Regions from separate parts of the Psychrobacillus sp. FSL K6-4046 genome, predicted to be linked through region 1. Evidence: a T-box and tRNA genes for the amino acid it is inferred to sense, from the RefSeq annotation. Region 1 holds a T-box; the other holds one or more tRNA genes.
What was found. A T-box is a leader RNA that pairs with one kind of tRNA and senses whether it is charged. The one in region 1 lies ahead of tyrS (tyrosine--tRNA ligase), so its partner is inferred to be a tRNA-Tyr.

Region 1 (11,116 bases):
ATACATGTCCTTGTTAATAGTAGTATGGATACGATACCCACCCGTACTAGCAGCACGCTGTGCCATAATATTATACTTTTCAATTAGAGGATCATCTTTTTCTAGAGCTTCTAAATCCACTCCGTCTTTTTCAGCTAGCTGAACACTTAAAATATCTCTAACTCTCTTTTCAATTTCAAAGGTAAGCCATGGATACTTTTCCTCTGGCAACGTTTCCTTTTGTCTAAAGTCTTTTGTAATATCATAGTTAACTGCTGCTTGGTATTCCGCTTCTGTTATATATCCGGTTTCTTTCATCCGATATAGTACGACTTTCATGCGATCTATACCATGCTTTAACGATTCGCCTTCCTTTAATACTCCACCATTACTAAAAGGGGTGTATTTAAAAGGGGCTTGTGGAATACCTGCAATGTAAGCAGCCTGTGGGAGAGTCAGGTCTTTAGCCTTCACATTAAAAATTCCTTGTGCTGCAGTTTCGATTCCAGCGATATTACGACCGTTTGCATTTCTACCATACGGTATAATATTAAGATAAGCCTCTAATATTTCGTCCTTGCTCATAAACTCTTCTAGTCGCATTGCTAAAAGAATTTCCTTAGCTTTTCGTTCATAAGAAACTTCATTTGTAAGGATTTGATTTTTAATCAGCTGTTGGGTTAATGTAGAACCGCCCGTTTGAGTATCTGAGTTCGTCATATCCTGTAATAGACCTCTGAAGATGGCTTTAGGAACAATCCCGTTATGGACTTTAAAGTATTCGTCCTCCGTAGCTAACACTGCATCAATGACATAAGGGGAGACATTTGCAAGATCTGTTTCAGTTCTTTCCAAATCTGTTCTTAGCTTCCCAAGGTAGACATCCCCTGCAAAGTAAATTTCAGAAGTCTCTTCATAATTAAACACGGCTGCTCGCATTTCTTCTTTCTTTCTTAAAGGTTCATCCTTTATTAAAGAAGTGAAATAGCCTGCTCCCACAGCTGTAGCAAATGCTCCAAGTATGAGGCCGACTACTAAAAATATTAAGCATAAATTCCATACGACACTTGAAGATATACGTAACCTTCTTGCCCACTTGGTTGATTGCCAGGCATCTACTTTCTCTTTATATAAGTGGAATTTCTCCATCCATTTATTCATTTATTTCTCGACCTCCAAATCATGAATATTATATCATAGTCCAATATGTTAGACGATACTTATTGACATCCGAAACAAATTAGGTAAAATAGGTATATCATTTAACGAAGAAAAGTCCGAAGTAGTGATTATACATACTGTTTAGAGAGCTAACGGTCGGTGAAAGTTAGTCAGTGTATAAAAGCGAATTACAGGCTTGGAGTTATACGTTTTCACAACGTTACATGTGAAAAAGCGGAAGGATTGATCCTTCAAGCTGGGTGGTACCGCGCTAATGACTAAGCGTCCCTGCATGATTTTTATCATGTAGGGACTTTTTTGTTTATAGGCAATTTGTTTGGTATTGCTCAATCCAATAAAAGGAGGAAACAAAATGACAAACTCATTAATTGAAGACCTACAATGGAGAGGCCTTTTGTATCAACAAACGGATGCAGAAGGAATGGAAAAACTACTATCTACTGAAAAAATCTCTCTATATTGTGGAGTTGACCCAACCGCAGACAGTATGCACATTGGGCACATCGTTCCACTCCTAACACTTCGTAGATTTCAAATGCACGGACATCGTCCTATTCTTTTAGTAGGAGGAGCTACCGGAATGATTGGAGATCCTTCAGGTCGTTCGGAGGAAAGACAACTGCAAACTACTGATCAAATTGATTTAAATGTCCAAGGGATTAAAAAGCAGATGGAACGAATCTTTGATTTTCAATCTGAAAATGGAGCACAGATGGTAAACAATCGAGACTGGATTGGACCAATGTCGGTTATTGAATTTTTAAGAGACTACGGAAAACTTATTAATATCAATTACATGCTTGGGAAGGATTCTATTGCATCACGTTTAGATTCAGGACTGTCATTCACAGAGTTTACGTACACATTAATCCAAGGTATCGACTTCAACCACTTATTCAATCATTATGGCTGCCGTGTTCAAGTAGGTGGATCCGATCAATGGGGGAATATTACGACTGGTTTAGAAATGATTCGCAAAACACATGAAGAGGAAACTAAGGCATATGGTATTACAATTCCATTAGTGACGAAAGCGGATGGTACGAAGTTCGGTAAATCTGCCTCTGGTGCTGTGTGGTTAGATGCTCAAAAAACTTCACCGTATGAGTTTTACCAATTCTGGATTAATACAGCTGATGCAGATGTGATTAAATACTTGAAGATTTTCACTTTCCTAGAGAGAGCTGAAATTGAAGCATTAGAAGTAACCGTGCAAAATGAGCCGCACTTACGTAAAGCCCAAATAACACTTGCAGAAGAAATGACTCGCCTAGTACATGGTCAAGAATCATTAGACCAAGCAGTGAGAATCTCTCAGGCGCTATTTAGTGGAAACTTAAAAGCACTTACAGCAAGTGAAATGAAAGATGCTTTTAAGGATGTTCCAACCGTGGAAATGGAAAAAGAGGATAAAAACATAGTTGACTTTATAGTGGAAGCCACAGTGTCTCCATCTAAAAGACAGGCTCGTGAAGATGTAACAAATGGGGCTATCTCGATCAATGGAGAGCGAATTACAGAAATTGGTTATGTTGTAGGGCAAGAGGATAGACTAGAAGATGAATTTATGATTATTAGAAGAGGAAAGAAAAATTATAAAATGATTAAATTCGTATAATTTTTAAGTTACTTCTCATACTATTGAGAAGTAACTTTTTTTGTCAAAAAACGTCTAATTTATAATGTCTTAGTCAACTTTTTATAAAAGATAACAAATACTTAAGGAAAATAGAAAAAATTTCTTCTGTTTCATTAAAAAGGTGGAATTATGAACGTTTTAAAAAGTTTATATAAATAGTAGACAAAATAGGTGAAAATAAGTAAGTATATAGTATAGAATAAGATTTAGGAACTTTACTCTGAAAATAAATAAAATAAATTCTTATTATTTTTAAATACATAAGCTTTTTAAAAAAGGGGGTTAGAATACATGGAAGCGAAAAAATATATACTTGATCATTTCGACGATTTTTTTGTTATTCTTTTTGGTAAGAATGATAAATCGGACAAGCTAGTTATTTTAAAAGAAAAGTTTACAATTGACGCTAAAGAAGGAGATCTTCTAGAGATTTCAATTAATGAAGAAAAGACTGGCTATGAATTTAAAATCATTCATGAAGAAGCCGATGACAAAAGACAAAGATTATTAGACTTAATCGAGAATATGGAAAAGAACTAAAAAACTTGAAGCTGATATTTAACAGCTTCAAGTTTTTTTCTTTCACGAAAGGTTATCAAATAAAGAAGGAAAATCCAGTGAGCCACCGAATAGTTATACAGAAGAAGAGAGAGGAGGATACAACTTGAACAAGTCATTACTTAAGGGTGTAGAGGGGATTTTTATCCCTGTAAGGGACTCTAAGGTTTCAGCACGCTGGTACGAGGAGGTACTAGGTTTCCAGCTAAACTATATAGAGGAAGAAGCTGCAGTCATGAAAATATCAAGTGATTCACCGACTGTCGTTTGTTTAGTCAAGGTAGAATATCATATTCCTATGAAATTTCCTTCGAACCATTTTGGCGTAGGGAAATATATTAACTTTATACCCGAGGATATAGAGACGCTTTATGATGAGTTAAAGTCTAAAGGAATTGCGGTAAACTCACTAGACGGAGATGGTGATAAGAAGTACTTTACGTTTTTTGATCCGGATGGTAATCCACTTGGCGCTTGTCAGTAATGGAGGAGAACAATAGTATGTACGCATCAATAAAGGACGTAGAAATCTATTATGAAGTATACGGAGAAGGAACCCCTATTTTAATGCTTCATGGGTTTTCGCCTGATATGGAGCTGATGAAGGGATGTATGGAGCCTTTCTTTCAAAAGTCAGGAGCTTCCTATAAAAGAATATACATAGACTTACCTGGAATGGGTAAATCCAAGCAATTCGCTCATCTAAACAATACCGATGATATGTTAGATATAGTCATTGGTTTTATAGAAAAGGAAATCCAAAATGAGCCATTTTTAATAGCAGCAGAGTCATATGGAGGTTATTTGGCACGCGGAGTAATCGCTAAGGAAAGTTTTTCTATTCTAGGTGCTTTCTTTATTTGCCCCGTTATTTATGCCGCTCGTGATAAAAGAACACTTCCTGTTAAACAAACAGCAGCAAAGGATGAGCTATTCTTACAAACCTTGGGAAGCGATATAAAAGTGGCATTCGAGGAGAACTGCGTCGTATTAAATGAATACACCTACAATCGTTGGATGAAAGAAATTGTCAGTGGAATGAATCGAGCAAATCAACCATTTTTAGAGAAAATTGCGGGTAACTATTCTTTTAGTAGCTGGTTTGAAGAACCAAACTTTGAACAACCGTCCGTTTTCTTACTTGGGAGGCAGGATGATGTAGTAGGATTTGAGGATGCGTTCCATTTAAAAGACAATTTCCCTCAGGCAACCTACGCCATTCTAGATGGTGCTGGACATAACCTACAGATTGAAAGGCCGATTTTGTTTGATGCCTATTTAGATGATTGGTTAAAACGCATTCACGATAGAAAGCTTAGATGAAAAGACAAGCAATGAACCATTTCGGAGATGTTCGAGATGGTTCATTACTTGTCTTTTTTTGATTAGTTATGACAAGTGTCATCTTATACTTCTGACTGCTGTGAATGTTAGCATCCGTGATTTCTCTTTATTATTTTATATAAGGGAATGAGTTTTTACAGAAGAAAGAGGGGGTTATTTGATGACAAATGAAAGATTGCGCTTAATAGATATTCTTCGTGGTTTTGCTGTGCTTGGAACATTAGGGACTAATATTTGGATTTTTGCTTATTTGGGAGACCTGGCTTATACAACAACTTTTAACTATACCGGGTGGTGGTCATTAGACGATTTTCTGAGGATGCTCGTTCTTTTTTTCGTAAACGGTAAGTTTCTAGGGTTATTAACTATTATGTTTGGAGTAGGTCTAGAGATAAAATACCAGCAGGCGAAACGTAAAGGGAATGCATGGCCTGGCGTGTATGTATGGACATTATTATTCTTACTTGTCGAGGGCTTTATTCATTTTTCCCTAGTAATGGAATATGACATCCTGATGAGCTATGCAATCACTGGTTTAATCGTTGCTTTTGTGCTTAAACGAGGAGATTCCTTTATGAAAAAAATAATGATTGGGTTAGGTGGCTTTCATGCTGTCACTATTCTATTAGTTTTAGTAGCTTCTCTACTAGGGGGATTAAACATGTCATTGGGGACTTATGAGGGAGCTGCCCTCTATGAAAGCGGTACATGGCTCGAGCAGGTTAAAAACCGTTTGGTCAATTTTATTTATTATAGATTAGAAGTGATTTTAATCGTACCAATGAATATATGCTTGTTTTTACTAGGTGTTTTTCTTATGCGATCTGGTACTTTTTCTAAAACAGAGATTGGTAAAAAGAAGCGTAAAAAACTATTTAAATTAGGTATGTATATAGGTGTTCCATTAAATCTTCTTATATTTATACCAGGTGGTGCATTTGATTTGCCTGTTCGTTATTTATTTGCACCTATTATGTCTCTTGGATATATAGGATTATTTGGTATATTAGTAGAATATAGAAAGGTAGAGTGGCTTTGGTCTCGATTAGAAGAAGTCGGGAAAATGTCACTAAGCTGCTACGTCTCACAAAACCTTTTAGCTTCTATTATATTTTATGGCTGGGGTCTAGGATTAGGTGAGAAAATAGGTAGCTTTACTATAGTCGCTATATGGCTCTGCATTACTTTATTTCAATTCTTATTTGCCTATGTTTGTATACGGACATTGCAGACTGGACCATTGGAGTGGGTTAGGAGAAGAGCTGTAGCAGCTGTCTCCAAATAATTCGTGAATAGAGGTGACAAATATAAAATTTTATCCCGAAGATCAGGCGACCAAATACTTGATCATTGATGTAGCCTCCATCATTTTTCTTTTTACCTTAGTAATGCTATCTGATTCAGCCTTGCATCCCGGAATACAGATCATCCTTCTATTACTCATTGTTATTTCCTATTATATTGCATTGTGGAATAAGGATTGGATCCTTCTATGTGCTGTACTTGTTGGTTACTCGCTTCTTATAATATTAAGCTTTTTCGAGGGCTCTGTAATTATTACTTTTGGTTTTTTGTTTGCAGATTTGTTAGGGAGAGCTAAGTCTAAGTTTCATATAGGGCTTGGAATAGCAGGAGTTGCCTGCCTTTTTATCCTTTTTCTTTGGAAGGAGCAGCTCCATGGTTTAGATTTTTCTGTCTTAGTAGCCTTCATGATTATTCAGCTTGCATTGCCCATACTAAGGTATTTTCTTTTAAAAACATCTAATCTGCAAACAAAATTAAATGAAGTGAATAAACAGCTTGTTCAGCAAGAAGAAAGACAGAGAATTGCGAGAGATCTACATGATACAATTGGCCATACTTTAACGATTATTAAGCTGAAGACAGAGCTTGCTTCCAAATTAGTAGGCACGGAACAAGCTAAGGTTAAGAGGGAGTTAGACGATATTTTAGCAACTACAAGAACTGCTATGAAGCAGGTAAGTGAACTGGTGACGGATATGAAATTTATATCTCTCGAAAGTGAGCTAGAACGTTCGGGGCAAGTACTAAAATCTGCGGGAATTAATGTTCAATCTAATCATGATTGTCGCCAACCATTATCTAATGTAGAGGAAACCATGATCTCTCTTTGTGTGAGAGAGGCGACAACAAACATACTTAGACATAGTCAGGCGAAATGTTGTGAAATCTATACAGAGTTTAAAGATAAGGTATTCTACGTACATATCAAGGACGATGGAATTGGTTTAGAGATGAAGCGATTTGGAAATGGTCTAGTCTCGATGAAGGAGCGGATGCATTCTTTACAAGGCGACGTACTTGTAAAAGAGGGTTCCTCTGGAGGCACTATCATAACGATTACATTACCAATTCATTCGTAAGGAGGATACATCGTGATAAGAGTAGTAATTGCTGAGGATCAGAAAATGCTTCTAGGTGCATTTTCTTCTTTATTATCCTTTGAAGCAGATATAGAAGTCGTTGGTGAGGCACAGGATGGTCAGACAGCCTGGGAACTAATTGTGAAGGAAACACCTGATGTATGTATTTTAGATATTGAAATGCCACATATGACGGGACTGGAGCTCGCTCGAAAAATAGAAGAGGAACAGATTCCAAGCAAAGTTATGATTGTCACTACTTTTTCACGAGTGGGATATTTACAAAAAGCGATTGACAGTAACGTAACTGGATATTTACTGAAGGACGAGCCAATTGATTTGTTAATAGAGTCTATTCGAAAGGTGGCTGCTGGCGAAAGGGTTGTGAGCAGAGATTTAGCAGCCACTCTTTTCATGAAAGTAGAGAATCCTCTGAATGATCGAGAAAGGGACGTCCTCCGTCTTGTTAAAGAAGGGTTAACTACTTCAGAAATCACAAAGCGATTATTTTTAACGAAGGGTACTGTCCGAAATTATTTATCCTCGTCTATCCAAAAGCTTCACGTGGAAAGCAGACAACAAGCAGTAAACAAAGCAAATGAAAACGGTTGGTTGGAGTGAAATAGAGTTTAAATGAGATAGAAATGTGGTAAGGAATAATGGTATGAAATGTCGTTAAGTAAGTAAAAACGTAGAAGGGGGATGGGAACGTGAATTATGAAGTGCTAGAGGGTGCAGAGGAATTTTTCTATGAGGGAAATCATGTAGGGGTGTTAGTGATACATGGATTTACAGGATCCACTCAAAGTATGCATTATTTAGGGGAAAGGTTTGCCGAAGCTGGTTTTACGGTTTTTGGACCAAGACTCACCGGCCATGGTACAGATCCAGAGGATATGGAGCGTGCAAGCTATGAGGATTGGATGAAAGACGTAGAAAAAGGATTGACCAAGCTTCAAGAAACATGCTCAGACATATTTGTTTGTGGACTATCAATGGGTGGTACGCTTACTTTATACTTGGCTGAAAACTACCCTGAAATTAAAGGCATTATGCCGATTAATGCTGCCGTCTATATGCCGGACATGATTGAAAATTATGAAACTCTTTCTCAAAGTGAGACTCGATTTGTAGAGGGGATTGGTTCTGACATTAAGCAGGCAGGGATAAAGGAGTTAGCTTATTCAAAAACCCCTGTAAAGTCTATGTCTGATATTCTTCTGCTATCTAGGCTAGTACGTGATAATCTGTCTAAAATTACTGCACCTGCTCTAATATTTAAATCTACAGAGGATCATGTAGTTCCACCAGAGAATTCCTTTCAAATATATGAAGCAATTTCCTCTGTTGGGAAGGAAATTGTGGAGTTAGAAAATAGCTACCATGTTGCTACGTTAGACGCCGATAAGGAGCTAATCGCAGATAGAAGTATACAGTTTATAAATGCAAGAATATAACTTGCTAGTCTCGGAGCCATTGGTTTCGAGACTTTTTTCATTTAGGCATAGTATAAATGAAGTAGATTAAATGATTTTAAATCTCCAATACAACCATTTAAAGGTATTAATATCCACTTTATGGTCAATAATTTATTGTAATTGGAGGGGACGTATAATGCTATTAGATGAAAAAGAAATTTATTGCTATAATTGCCGTAAAAAAACGTTATTTACATGTAGGGATTTGCGCAATAATAAAGGTGTCGAAAGCCATTGCAGCGAGTGCCCGACCTTTTGGTTCGAATGGCAAAATAAAGCGGTAGAGCGAGAAATGAAGAAATGGGTAGAATATAATCAAGGATTGTTAAGTACACTAAATAGCACAACAAATATGTGGACATAGAAATGCCTACTAAATAATGATATTTAGCATATATAAAAATGAAGATTACTCAAATGAGTGATCTTCATTTTTTGTTTTTGTTATTTGTGTAGTTAGAAATTTTCGTAAGTTCTACAATCTGGCAAAGAAGTTGTTTTCCGTTGCGGCGAACGCTTTCCGCGGGCACGGCTTAGGCCAACAGGATGTTGGTCAGGAAAACGTTGTCACACGATGTGACGTCCTTAGTTTTCTCTCCTTGAAACTCCCTCGCTGTGCTCGGTCCAGGGTCTTCAGCTCGCGCTATTCCCGCTGGAGCATTCCTGTATTATAACTTTAAAGGCACTTGAAAAAAAAAGAACCCTCTTATATGATGCTAGAGTAACAACCAATGAATACTCAAAACATATATAGGAGGGCCCCTTATGAATAATAGTACGAATCATAAAATTAATCAAGTGACTGAAAAGACGTTGGTCATCGGAATCGATATCGCCAAACGCAAACATTACGCATGTGCTGTAGACGACCGTGGACGAGTATTGCATAAGTCCTTTCCCATCAGACAGTCGGCAGAAGGATTTACGACCTTCTATGAACAGCTACTTGTATTACAAAACAAACATGAGAAATCAGAAATCCTTGTTGGGTTCGAACCAACAGGACACTACTGGATGAACCTAGCGGCCCATTTAACCGCGCATGACATCCGCTATGTGTTCGTGAATCCTAGTCACGTGAAGAAATCCAAAGAATTGGATGACAATCTGCAGACAAAGAACGATGTGAAGGATGCGATGGTCATCGCCAAGTTGATCCGCGATGGACGGTTCAGCTTCCCACGCATTTTAGAAGGCATCGAAGCGGAACTGCGCAATGGTGCATCCCATCGCGCCTCGCTTCAGAAAGAGCTTGGCATCATTACAAATCGAATCATTCGATGGACAGATCGGTTCTTCCCAGAATTCCAACATGTCTTTAAAGACATCGGGAAAACCGCCCTGGCTGTGCTGGAGAAAACACCATTACCAGAGGACCTTCGAGAAAAAGAAGTGGCGGAGCTACTCCCTTTCTACAAAGAGGTTGAAGGGTTAAAGTGTGTCTCTTCTCCCAAAATAATAAAACTCAAGGAAGCTGCCGAAATCTCGATTGGGTTGACCGAAGGCCTGGAAATGGCTCGATTTGAGATTCATTCCTTGGTGATGCAATATAGGCTCGTGGAACAACAGTATGAATTACTGGCAGAACGGTTACAAGAAATCGCTCAAGATATGCCCGATTATATATTTTTGTTATCTATCGAGGGGATCGGCTCCAATACAGCCATCGAGCTGTTATCAGAGGTAGGGCCCTTCACAAACTTTCGTAGTCCACGCCAAATCATCAAACTAGCGGGACTAACATTACGTGAAAACTCCTCGGGTGAGCAAAAAGGACAAAAGAAGATTTCTAAACGAGGTCGCAAAAGATTGCGTGCAGCCCTCTTCCGAGCCATCTTGCCTATGATTCGTTACAACCCTGCCTTTAAGGCACTATATCATTATTATATTGAACGCCCAGTAAACCCTTTAAGAAAGAAAGAAGCCATGGTGGTCTTATGTGGAAAACTATTAAAAATCGCACATGGCCTCTGTACAAAAAAACAGATGTTTCAATCAGAACGCATGATACAAGACCTGACCGTTCTTCAAACGGCAGCGTGAACACTTTCATTAGCTTTTAACTTAGTTGGATGACATAGAGAGCTGGCACAACCGCGACATTCGACTTCAAGTCCCTGCTGGAGCATAGCCGGCCTCTGCCTTATGACTAGACCGAACGAAGGAATGTATGCGCGCGACGCAAAGAGATATGGGAGGGTACGTCATCATAAGTTCTGCAGAGAAACAGAGTGCATCCAAGAATAACATATTTATGGGATTTTTAACCAAATTATTTAGCGGAGCACAGCCTTTGTTTCCAATATTTTTAATAAGTGGTTTATTGAGGTATCGAAAGTCAATTAGATGAACTCAGAAAAAATTTTTTCACTTTAAAAATACGTAATGAACCATTGGTATGACTACATTTTAAGAGGGAGTCGTCGCCTGCTCTCCAAACGCCACCACATGTAAATCACAAAGACATTTATACATAAAAGGGGAGAAAAGTATGAAGGAGGTATTGGGAAGGAGTTTGTCGAATTAGGAATACTTATGATTAAAACGAGGTG
Region 2 (11,116 bases), 1.5 Mb from region 1:
GTTCTAGGATTCGTTTGTCTATCGCATCTATTCCCATTTGGTCACACCCCTCCCTTTAATAATAAATCATTAACTTTACTTTAGAAAGCAAAAATAACATTATACAGACATAATGTAAAGAATTAAACAATATATTACTATTATCGAAATAAAAAGCAATATATATGTTAACATAAACACAAAAAAAGACACCCTTGCAGGGTGCCCTCATTCATTTTACTTTTAAGCCAACAGTTTAACGATTTCACGGTTGAACGCTGGAATGTCGTCTGGTGTACGACTAGTAACTAATTGTTTTTGACAAACGAAAACTTCTTCGTCATGGAACTTAACGCCTGCATTTTCTAAATCTACTTGAATAGATTTATATCCAGTTGCATCTCGACCATTGAGTGTTTTTGCAGTAATTAAAAGCTGAGGTCCATGACAGATTGCAAATACGGGTTTTTTAGCATCCATAAAGTATTTAGCAAATTGTACGAAACGATCATCTGCTCTTAAAATATCGGGAGAAAATCCACCAGGAATGAATAATGCATCAAATTCTTCTGGCTTCACATCGTCAATACCATAGTCAATCGTTACATTTACTTCACCATTTTTACCGGTTACTTGTTTCCCAGCTTCTTGTTCAATAGCGAATACCTCGTGTCCAGCTTCGTTTAATGCTTGTGCCGGTTTCGCATATTCCGAGTCCTCAAACATGTTTGTGATTAATGTTGCTACTTTAGCCATTTCCTCACTCCTCAATTGTTTGTTCTCTCTTATAATTCCACTATAATAGCTAGATTAAACATTTTTCATGAAAAATAGAAAGAAGAGCTTTTTAAGGCCCCCTTTTTACTATAAAAAACCCCAACCGTATTTCTACGGTCAGGGTTACATTATATCTTTAGTCTGCTAATCCCATTTCTGCTTTTACTACTTCAACTATACGATTCACATATTTCTCACAGTCTTCTACGGTAGAAGCCTCTACCATTACGCGAACTAATGGTTCTGTTCCTGAAGGACGAACTAACACACGTCCGTTACCAGCCATTTCTGTCTCCACTTCACTAATGATTGCAGCTACTTTATCATTCTCAGTAACAGCATGCTTATCAGTCACGCGTACATTTACTAGCTTTTGAGGAAAGACTTTCATTTCAGCTGCTAGCTCAGAAAGTTTCTTCCCTGATACCTTCATAATGTTTACAAGCTGTAAGCCGGTTAATAAACCATCACCTGTAGTATTGTAATCTAGGAAGATAATATGACCAGATTGTTCTCCACCTAGGTTGTAGCCATTCTTCTTCATTTCTTCTACAACATAACGATCTCCAACAGAAGTTTTTACACTTGTCATATCATTCGCCTCAAGTGCTTTATAGAAGCCCATGTTACTCATAACAGTAGAAACAACTGTCTTGTTGTTTAATCGTCCTTGGGAATTAAGATACTTTGCACAGATATACATGATTTGGTCGCCATCAACGATGTTCCCTTTTTCATCTACTGCGATAATTCTATCTCCATCACCATCAAATGCTAATCCAACATTTGCTCCCTTTTCAAGAACAAATTTAGCTAAGCCTTCTGGATGTGTAGACCCTACACCATCGTTTATATTCAAGCCGTTAGGCGAAACTCCCATTGTCGAAAGGTCGGCATCTAAGTCAGCAAATACATGAGTACCTAAGGAAGATGTTGCACCATTCGCACAGTCTAAGGCTACATGAATGCCTACGAAGTCTTCATCAATTGATTGCTTAAGATATTGAATGTATTTTTGACCGCCTTCGAAGTAATCGGATACGGATCCGACACCACCACCTGTTGGTCTTGGCAATTCATCCTTCTCTGCATCAAGCAACTGCTCGATTTGTTCTTCTTGCTCATCGGTAAGCTTAAACCCATCTGAACCAAAGAATTTGATACCGTTATCTTCCACGGGGTTATGGGAAGCAGAAATCATTACACCAGCATCTGCGCTCATTACACGTGTAAGATAAGCTACTCCCGGTGTACTAATAACACCTAATCGCATTACTTCCACTCCGACAGATAAAAGACCTGCAACAAGCGCGCCCTCTAGCATATGTCCAGAAATACGTGTATCCCGTCCAATGAGTACCTTTGCTCGCTCTTTAGTATCTTTTGTTAAAATATATCCACCAAAGCGACCTAATTTAAATGCTAATTCCGGTGTTAATTCCTCGTTTGCTACACCTCTTACTCCGTCTGTACCAAAATATTTTCCCATTAATCTTCTCTCCTTAATTACCTGTTATCCTGCTTTTATGCGTCTTTTATCATTAATTTTGCTTCGGATTCAGATGTTTGCCATTCTACGTTAGAAGGACCATCAATTTGAATAGGAAGAATTCTTTCACCAACTTCTATATTTTGTGCATCTACGTAGATAGAAATGTCCCCTGACTGAATATCTTTCAGGGCATCTGGAGTTCCTTTGGCAACAACAGAAATTATTCCATCAGTAGGTGTTTCAAAGCTACTAGCTAGCTGTTCTGGTAATCCTTTTACAGCTATCTTCATTTCTGCAAAGGATTTCTCTGTTATCTCATCAGCTGCAGCTGTGTCCTCATCTTCCTTCTCTGCTTCATCCGTACCAGTGGAAGGGGGTGCTGCGCTAGTAACATCTGCTTTTATATCAATTTTATCTTGAGATAATTTTGTGACTCCCTCAGGCACAACCATTTTAACGCTGATTGTCCCAGTGTCTTCAATTTTACTCACATCCACATCGACATTCAACCTATCAATTTTATCAAGAACTGACCTAGGACCATATACCCGCACCTTTTGAGTCGCTGTTGATAGCGCATTAATAGTTAAACCTTCCTTTGGAGTTCCTTTTTTCGAAATCGAGATAGGTACTTCTTTACTGTATTCTTCAACCGTCACTTTAACATTTACAGTTCTCGGCTCGACAGAGACATCAAGCTTATTAAGATCCAAATCAAGCACTCTAACGCTAGCTTCTTGCTCAAAGGACTTATCTATGCCTTTTTCGCTCGAAATGGTTGCTTTTACATAGCCTATAGATTGTATAACACTTTTTGCTCCTGTTACGTTTACTGTTCGAGGTTCTACAGAAGAAGTCATGACATAATTCTCTGCTAACAGGCTTTCATTCATATCAAGATCTACCCGGAATTCCTGGGTGATTTTTTCTTCAATTACTACATTCACATATACGGGGTCTGTTCGGACTTTTAATTTTTCTGAGAAATTTTCCTGTGATATAGCAACTCTATGTTCGCCCATGGGAAGTTCTCTTAAGTCTACAAACAGCTTGTAGTCCTTCATAATCTTTGCCGAAGTCACAAAGTTTGCAGGGCCTTGTATATTTACATCTACCGTATCTGGGACTCCAGTGACGACTAAATTTTCATCATCATAATAGACTTCTACTGGAACATCCCTTAATACGTCAATTGCGTTGTTGCTAGAGTTCTGATGATCAGATTCCAAATCCGATTTAACGGAAACAAACAGCAATATGGCAAAGGTAAGTGTAACAATTCGCAAAAGCCACGGATTATTCATCATTTTATCCATTTTGTTTCCCCCTCCATCGCCACTTAGAAGGTGTCACTTGCTCCTCAGTTGGACCAAACCAAAGTCTTGTTAAATGATTTTTAAATTCATCCATTGAAAGATTTCGATGTAGGTCTCCGTTAGAAGTAAGGCTTACTGCTCCTGTTTCCTCTGAAACTACAATTGTAATAGCATCTGTGACCTCACTAAGCCCTATTGCAGCTCTATGCCTTGTTCCAAGCTCTTTCGAGATAAAAGGACTTTCAGAAAGCGGTAAGTAACAGCCAGCAGAAACAATCTTATTTTTTTGAACAATAACCGCCCCATCATGTAGTGGCGTATTTGGAATAAAAATATTAATCATTAACTCAGAAGTTAAGTGGGCATTTAAAGGTATTCCCGTCTCAATATATTCCGTCAATCCAGTCTCTCGTTCGATGGAAATTAAAGCACCAATTCGACGCTTTGCCATATAGCTAACAGACTTGGTCATTGCTTCGATTAGACGAGTCTGCTCTTCTTCCTCTTGTAGAGAACTTCTGGAAAACAATTTCCCCCTACCTATTTGTTCAAGTGCTCTTCTGATCTCAGGTTGGAAAATGATAATAATTGCTAAGAAACCATATGTGATAACTTGATTTAACATCCAGCCAAGTGTATCTAAACCTAGAAAATCAGTTACTACTTTTGCAATGACGATGACAAAGATACCTTTTAATAATTGAACTGCTTTTGTACCTTTAATAAGAGTAATTAATTTATATATAACGAACCATACGAACAAAACGTCTAATATATTGACGATTACGTTCACTGGCATCAAGTCTGTAAATTGTTCCATAAACGACATTGGGCATCCCCCACTTTTTCTCGCGAATCCATATAAAGTAAGTATAACATATTTGAAGTATAGATTTCTCGTTCTAATACTAACGCAAAAAGTCTATCCAGGTTCCTGGATAGACTCCTTTTTTAAAAAGATAGGATAATATATGTGTTTCTCGGGGTATTTATTTTTATTCTTCAGTCTTATCGCTTTTAAAGAAAGAGGTAATTTCCTTAGCAGTGTCCTTTATGGTATACCATAGCCAATCGAATGCTTTGTTAATTTCCTCTGTTTTACCTGTAACATTAGCTGTGGAAGCCATATATTTAGAACCGTCAATAACGGACCCATTAATTACTGTTAAATTTCCATCCAACTCTCCATCAACGCGTACATCGCCATTCTTAACTATTAAATCTCCCTTAACGACTTGTCCCTCAGGGATTATAACTGTTTCTCCCTCGACAATAACGTTCTCTTGCTTTGTAAATGAGAATTGTTGATCGTTATTATAATTAGAGAAAAGTGCACTACTCATTAACAACATAAACATAGCTGCTGCCGTAAGAACAGGATGCTGTCTAAACCATCTGCTTACACCAGTATGTGATTTTTCTTTTGGAAGTCTAGACATAACTGATAGAGTAAAATCATTTGGTGCCTCTACATGAGCTGCTCCTTTTACAAAGGCTACTACATCGCTTAACTCATGCATATGATTGCGACACTCTTGGCACGATTGCAAGTGTGACTTGAGCTCCAGCTCGTGTTCACGACTAATTTCACCATCTAGATATTCATGCATATAGTGAACAATTCGTTCTGGACACGCACTCATCATGATTCCTCCTATTAAAGATTCGGTTGTTTACTTAATTGTTTTCTAAGCGCTTCCCGACCTCGATGTATTCTTGTTTTTACTGTGCCTAATGGGAGGTCTAAAATTTCACTTATTTCTTGCAAGGATAGTTCCTCCATGTATTTAAGCACTATAGCAGATCGATACTTATCTGGAAGACGGCTGATCTCATATTGAATTCTATCTTGTAGCTCTAGTTTCATCAACTCTTCCTCTGGAAGTTCATCAGAGGCAGCTATTTGAGAATACATGTCAAGACCTTCCGTACCCTTCACTTCTGCATCTAAATAATAGTCAGGCTTTTTTTTACGTATACGATCAATACATAAATTCGTAGCTATACGATATAGCCATGTAGAAAATTTTCTTTTCTGATCGAACGTATGAATATTTATATAGGCCCGGACAAATGCCTCTTGAGCTATATCTTCAGCTTCGTGACGATTGCCAAGCATTCTATAGCAAACTTGGAAAAGCCTATTTTGGTAAAGGTCGACAATCTCCGCGAATGCGTCTTTATCTCCTTTTAGTACTTGTTTTATTCTTTTGTTAACTATCGCATCCATCGTCTGATTTCCCCTCCGCTCTATGCGGCTGTCTCTACCTATACGTAAGAAGGATTCAACAGGTTTCATTTTTTTATATTATTTTAATTTTATCAAATATTTCCTGTGTTGTGTTGTTAAAAAAAAAGAAAAAGCTGACAATTAGCCTGCTTTTCCTAAAATACTAATAAAACTATTATATTAAGCTTTCTCCAAATAATGACCCCATAAGTGCGACTGCAGTATCAGCTGTTTTATTTTTCTCATCGAGAATAGGATTTACCTCTACAAATTCAGCAGATGAAATTAAATGAGAGGAATAAAGCATTTCCATGGCTAAATGACTTTCACGATAGCTTATACCTCCTGGTACAGGCGTTCCAACTCCAGGTGTATATAGCGGATCTAATCCATCTAAGTCAAGAGACAAATGCACACCATCCACTTTACGTTCCAGGAAGTAAGTTATCGTTTGATTCATAACCTCGGTCATCCCTAGCTTATCTATTTCATGCATGGAGAAAACTTTAATGCCTTTTTCTCTAATCAGTTCTCTCTCTCCCGGGTCAACAGAACGGGCGCCAATTATAACTATATTCTCAGGTTTAATCTTCGGTGCAAATTCACGTATGTTCACTAAATCCTTGTGACCTAAGCCTATGCTTACGGCTAATGGCATACCGTGAATATTCCCCGATGGAGAAGTTTCAGCAGTGTTTAAGTCTGCATGAGCATCGTACCAGATAACCCCTAGATTTTCATATTGATCAGAAAGACCTGCTAATGTACCGATCGCTATACTATGATCTCCACCTAGGACAAGAGGGAAATCCCCTGCCTCTACAACTGAATGCACTTTATTGGCGAGAGCTGTATTAGCTTCAATCACCTGCTCTAAATTTCTTAAGGTTGTAGACGACTCTTCTTTTCTAATCTGACTGATTAAAATATCCCCTTCATCCTTCACCGTATGACCAAGGTCAGTTAAGCGTTCCACTACTCCTGCATAACGAATTGCACTTGGTCCCATATCTACCCCACGTCTATTTTGACCAAGATCCATAGGAACCCCTATAATTGTTAGATTTAATTTATTCATTTTTTTATACCCCCTTTAGTTCATACACTTATTGTAATTCCTTAAAGGCAGTTGGCTCAACTCAGCATTTTCATGTATATTTATTCATTAATAACTGAAGATATTTTTTTGTTTCTGCCCATTCTTCATTTACAATCGAATATAAAACCGCGTTTCTGACGGTCCCGTTGGATCTCACACGTTCGTTCCTTAATACGCCTTCCTTGATGCCCCCAATTCTTTCAATAGCTCGCTGTGACGGTAAGTTTAACTCGTCAGTTTTAAACTGTACACGAATCATCCCCAGCGTCTCAAAGCAATGCTGGAGCATCAAGAACTTACAGGTCGTATTTACATGAGTTCTCTGATAAGCTTTCCCGTAAAAAGTAGAGCCAATTTCACAAGCACCGTTAACTTGATCTATCCCGTAAATCCTAGTCGTACCCATTATTTTTTTTGTATCTGTATGTTCCACTACATAAACAATTGCGGTTTGTTGACCTTGCATTTGATCAATGCCTGCCTGCAGCCAATCTCCTAGCTGTTCTTCACTTTCTACCGTATGTAACATATATTCAAATACACTAGGCTCATACAGCTCCCACAGTAACGGTATATCGCTTTTCGTTAATAATCTTAATGTAACGTCCCCAAGGATTAAGCTTTCCATTTCCTCTCACAACCTCTTCTCTTTTTCTATTTATATCGGAATGTCGAAGTTATTTTGTTATATATTTTAAACACAAAAAAACTCTTTTCAATTGAATGAAAAGAGTTAAGTATACACACATTAGAATTAAAATGGAGCCTAGCGGGATCGAACCGCTGACCTCCTGCGTGCAAGGCAGGCGCTCTCCCAGCTGAGCTAAGGCCCCATAATAGATAATAGAAAATGGCTGGGGTACCTGGATTCGAACCAGGGCATGACGGAATCAAAATCCGTTGCCTTACCGCTTGGCTATACCCCAAAAACTGGTGGAGGGGGACGGATTCGAACCGCCGAACCCTAAGGAGCGGATTTACAGTCCGCCGCGTTTAGCCACTTCGCTACCCCTCCAGGCTATTATAAAAACTTTTTGGTGGAGGATGACGGGCTCGAACCGCCGACCCTCTGCTTGTAAGGCAGATGCTCTCCCAGCTGAGCTAATCCTCCAAAACAGTAATCCTCTTTAAAAACCGGACAATTAATAGTTTAGCATAAGTATTACTTCAAAACAAGCACTTTTTTATGTACATTCCCTACTTTTATGTAAAATAGAAAAGCTTCCAACCGGATTTGAACCGGTGACCTCTTCCTTACCATGGAAGCACTCTACCTACTGAGCTATGGAAGCATAAAAATGGCTCCGAAGGTAGGACTCGAACCTACGACCAATCGGTTAACAGCCGATTGCTCTACCACTGAGCTACTTCGGAACGTTCTTATTATTTAAAGTACAAATATAATTATAACAAGTATACTTTAAATTTCAAGCTTAATTTAGGTATTTTTCCAATGAAATATTCAAGGTTCCAATATATAGAATTTGTCATCTTTTTGAATGATATTCTCTATATTTTAATTTCTTAGGAGATGCCTCACCCTATTATATTGTCCATTTATATTTAGAAATATACGTAAAATATTTAAGCTATTAATAGAGAACCGTAAAATATTTATTAATTTTTTATGTTTAAAGTAGAGTTGATTTCCGCTCTAGACGTACGCTTTCCGCGGGGGGAGCGATAAGCCATCACCCATCGCTAACGCGCGTGGTTGTGATGTCTTATCTGTCTCCCTCCTCCCGCTGGAGTCGCCGTCTGCCGCTCCAATCAATAGAGTAATTAATGTTAGTATTTTATAGGTAGTGCACTCTATATAAAATTCGACTCTCATTAAAAGAAGTATTAATTACTTTAATTATTGCTAGGAGAGCGCTTTTAAACTAGAAGAATGGTAAGAGCAGGAATCATAGCTATCACAGAGTTTAAACTCCTGTTTGATCAGGCTCACATAATTATTACTCGTAACTCTTTCCTTGCCCTATTCATAACATGCTCAAGTATTTTTGTAATTTCTGTGGAGAGATTGCCTTCTGAACAAAAAAATACCAGTCGCGGTCGTTCGGTTCTCGCGTATGCCATACGCTCCGAGCCTCTCTTCCTTGCTTCCTCGAACTCGTTGCCCCTCCGGCTTCTCGCTCACTTCCTTAGGGAGATAGCGCCTTCGGCTTTTTCCTGTAAAAGATAAAACAAAAAAGCCACCACCGATTACTCGGTGATGACTTCCTTTAGTTGCCCAGCGACGTCCTACTCTTGCAGGGGCGACCCTCCAACTACCATCGGCGGCTGCGAAACCAGATGGGCGGCAGATTTCTTTGTCAGCCGCAGTCGTTCGGTTCTCGCGTATGCCATACGCTCCGAGCCTCTCTTCCTTGCTTCCTCGAACTCTTTGCCCCTCCGGCTTCTCGCCCACTTGCTTAGGGAGAGAGTGCCTTCGGCTTTTTTTTCATTTTAAACAAAACAAAAAAGCCGTCACCGATTACTCGGTGACGACTTCCTTTAGTGCCCAGCGACGTCCTACTCTTGCAGGGGGAGACCCCCAACTACCATCGGCGCTGAAGAGCTTAACTTCCGTGTTCGGTATGGGAACGGGTGTGACCTCTTCGCCATCATCACTAGACTTTTTCAGCTTTCAATACACTTCGCATTGCGTTGTCAACTTCGTTCGTTCAATCAGTCACGTACGTAAGTACGCTCCTTCCTTCACTCACTCGTTTCCTAGCACTGCTTGCGCCTTGAAACCCTCAGAGTTGTTCACTCAAAACTGGATAAAAGACATCATCTTAGAAACAAACAATTTGGTTAAGTCCTCGATCGATTAGTATTCGTCAGCTGCACGTGTCGCCACGCTTCCACCCCGAACCTATCTACCTCATCGTCTTTGAGGGATCTTACTTACTTGCGTAATGGGAAATCTCATCTTGAGGGGGGCTTCGTGCTTAGATGCTTTCAGCACTTATCCCGTCCACACATAGCTACCCAGCGATGCCCTTGGCAGAACAACTGGTACACCAGCGGTGTGTCCATCCCGGTCCTCTCGTACTAAGGACAGCTCCTCTCAAATTTCCTACGCCCACGACGGATAGGGACCGAACTGTCTCACGACGTTCTGAACCCAGCTCGCGTACCGCTTTAATGGGCGAACAGCCCAACCCTTGGGACCGACTACAGCCCCAGGATGCGATGAGCCGACATCGAGGTGCCAAACCTCCCCGTCGATGTGGACTCTTGGGGGAGATAAGCCTGTTATCCCCGGGGTAGCTTTTATCCGTTGAGCGATGGCCCTTCCATGCGGAACCACCGGATCACTAAGCCCGTCTTTCGACCCTGCTCGACTTGTAGGTCTCGCAGTCAAGCTCCCTTCTGCCTTTACACTCTTCGAATGATTTCCAACCATTCTGAGGGAACCTTTGGGCGCCTCCGTTACACTTTAGGAGGCGACCGCCCCAGTCAAACTGCCCGCCTGACACTGTCTCCTACCCGGGTTACGGGTATGGGTTAGAATTTCAATACAACCAGGGTAGTATCCCACCGACGCCTCCTCCGAAGCTGGCGCTCCGGGCTCTAAGGCTCCTACCTATCCTGTACAAGTTGCACCAAAATTCAATATCAAGCTACAGTAAAGCTCCACGGGGTCTTTCCGTCCTGTCGCGGGTAACCTGCATCTTCACAGGTACTATAATTTCACCGAGTCTCTCGTTGAGACAGTGCCCAGATCGTTACGCCTTTCGTGCGGGTCGGAACTTACCCGACAAGGAATTTCGCTACCTTAGGACCGTTATAGTTACGGCCGCCGTTTACTGGGGCTTCAATTCGCACCTTCGCTTGCGCTAAGCACTCCTCTTAACCTTCCAGCACCGGGCAGGCGTCAGCCCCTATACTTCACCTTACGGTTTTGCAGAGACCTGTGTTTTTGCTAAACAGTCGCCTGGGCCTATTCACTGCGGCTCTTCTAGGCTATTCACCCAAAAGAGCACCCCTTCTCCCGAAGTTACGGGGTCATTTTGCCGAGTTCCTTAACGAGAGTTCTCTCGCTCACCTTAGGATTCTCTCCTCGACTACCTGTGTCGGTTTGCGGTACGGGCACCTCCCACCTCGTTAGAGGCTTTTCTTGGCAGTGTGAAATCAGGAACTCCGGACATACGTCCTTGCCATCACAGCTCAATGTTACAGAGTGCGGATTTGCCTACACTCACACCTCACTGCTTGGACGTGCATAACCA

Region 2: it has a tRNA-Tyr gene. The T-box ahead of tyrS (tyrosine--tRNA ligase) is inferred to sense a tRNA for this amino acid. The anticodon was not compared.

The regions. Positions count from the first base shown of each region.
Region 1 covers NZ_CP152020.1:1,313,003-1,324,118, forward strand. The annotation lists gene MKY09_RS06445 (transglycosylase domain-containing protein) at 1-1,140, opposite strand, end outside; T-box leader at 1,239-1,433, shown strand; gene tyrS (tyrosine--tRNA ligase) at 1,514-2,779, shown strand; gene MKY09_RS06455 (hypothetical protein) at 3,092-3,340, shown strand; gene MKY09_RS06460 (VOC family protein) at 3,465-3,842, shown strand; gene MKY09_RS06465 (alpha/beta hydrolase) at 3,860-4,681, shown strand; gene MKY09_RS06470 (DUF418 domain-containing protein) at 4,863-5,987, shown strand; gene MKY09_RS06475 (sensor histidine kinase) at 6,046-7,086, shown strand; gene MKY09_RS06480 (response regulator transcription factor) at 7,099-7,707, shown strand; gene MKY09_RS06485 (alpha/beta fold hydrolase) at 7,797-8,543, shown strand; gene MKY09_RS06490 (hypothetical protein) at 8,701-8,928, shown strand; gene MKY09_RS06495 (IS110 family transposase) at 9,330-10,607, shown strand.
Region 2 covers NZ_CP152020.1:3,682,512-3,693,627, forward strand. The annotation lists gene MKY09_RS18120 (Lrp/AsnC family transcriptional regulator) at 1-37, opposite strand, end outside; gene MKY09_RS18125 (type 1 glutamine amidotransferase domain-containing protein) at 223-735, opposite strand; gene glmM (phosphoglucosamine mutase) at 893-2,245, opposite strand; gene MKY09_RS18135 (CdaR family protein) at 2,281-3,564, opposite strand; gene cdaA (diadenylate cyclase CdaA) at 3,557-4,393, opposite strand; gene MKY09_RS18145 (zf-HC2 domain-containing protein) at 4,560-5,207, opposite strand; gene sigW (RNA polymerase sigma factor SigW) at 5,222-5,794, opposite strand; gene rocF (arginase) at 5,970-6,872, opposite strand; gene MKY09_RS18160 (GNAT family protein) at 6,943-7,521, opposite strand; tRNA gene MKY09_RS18165 (tRNA-Ala) at 7,654-7,726, opposite strand; tRNA gene MKY09_RS18170 (tRNA-Gln) at 7,745-7,819, opposite strand; tRNA gene MKY09_RS18175 (tRNA-Tyr) at 7,825-7,908, opposite strand; tRNA gene MKY09_RS18180 (tRNA-Val) at 7,929-8,004, opposite strand; tRNA gene MKY09_RS18185 (tRNA-Thr) at 8,113-8,185, opposite strand; tRNA gene MKY09_RS18190 (tRNA-Asn) at 8,193-8,267, opposite strand; rRNA gene rrf (5S ribosomal RNA) at 9,398-9,513, opposite strand; rRNA gene MKY09_RS18200 (23S ribosomal RNA) at 9,692-11,116, opposite strand, start outside.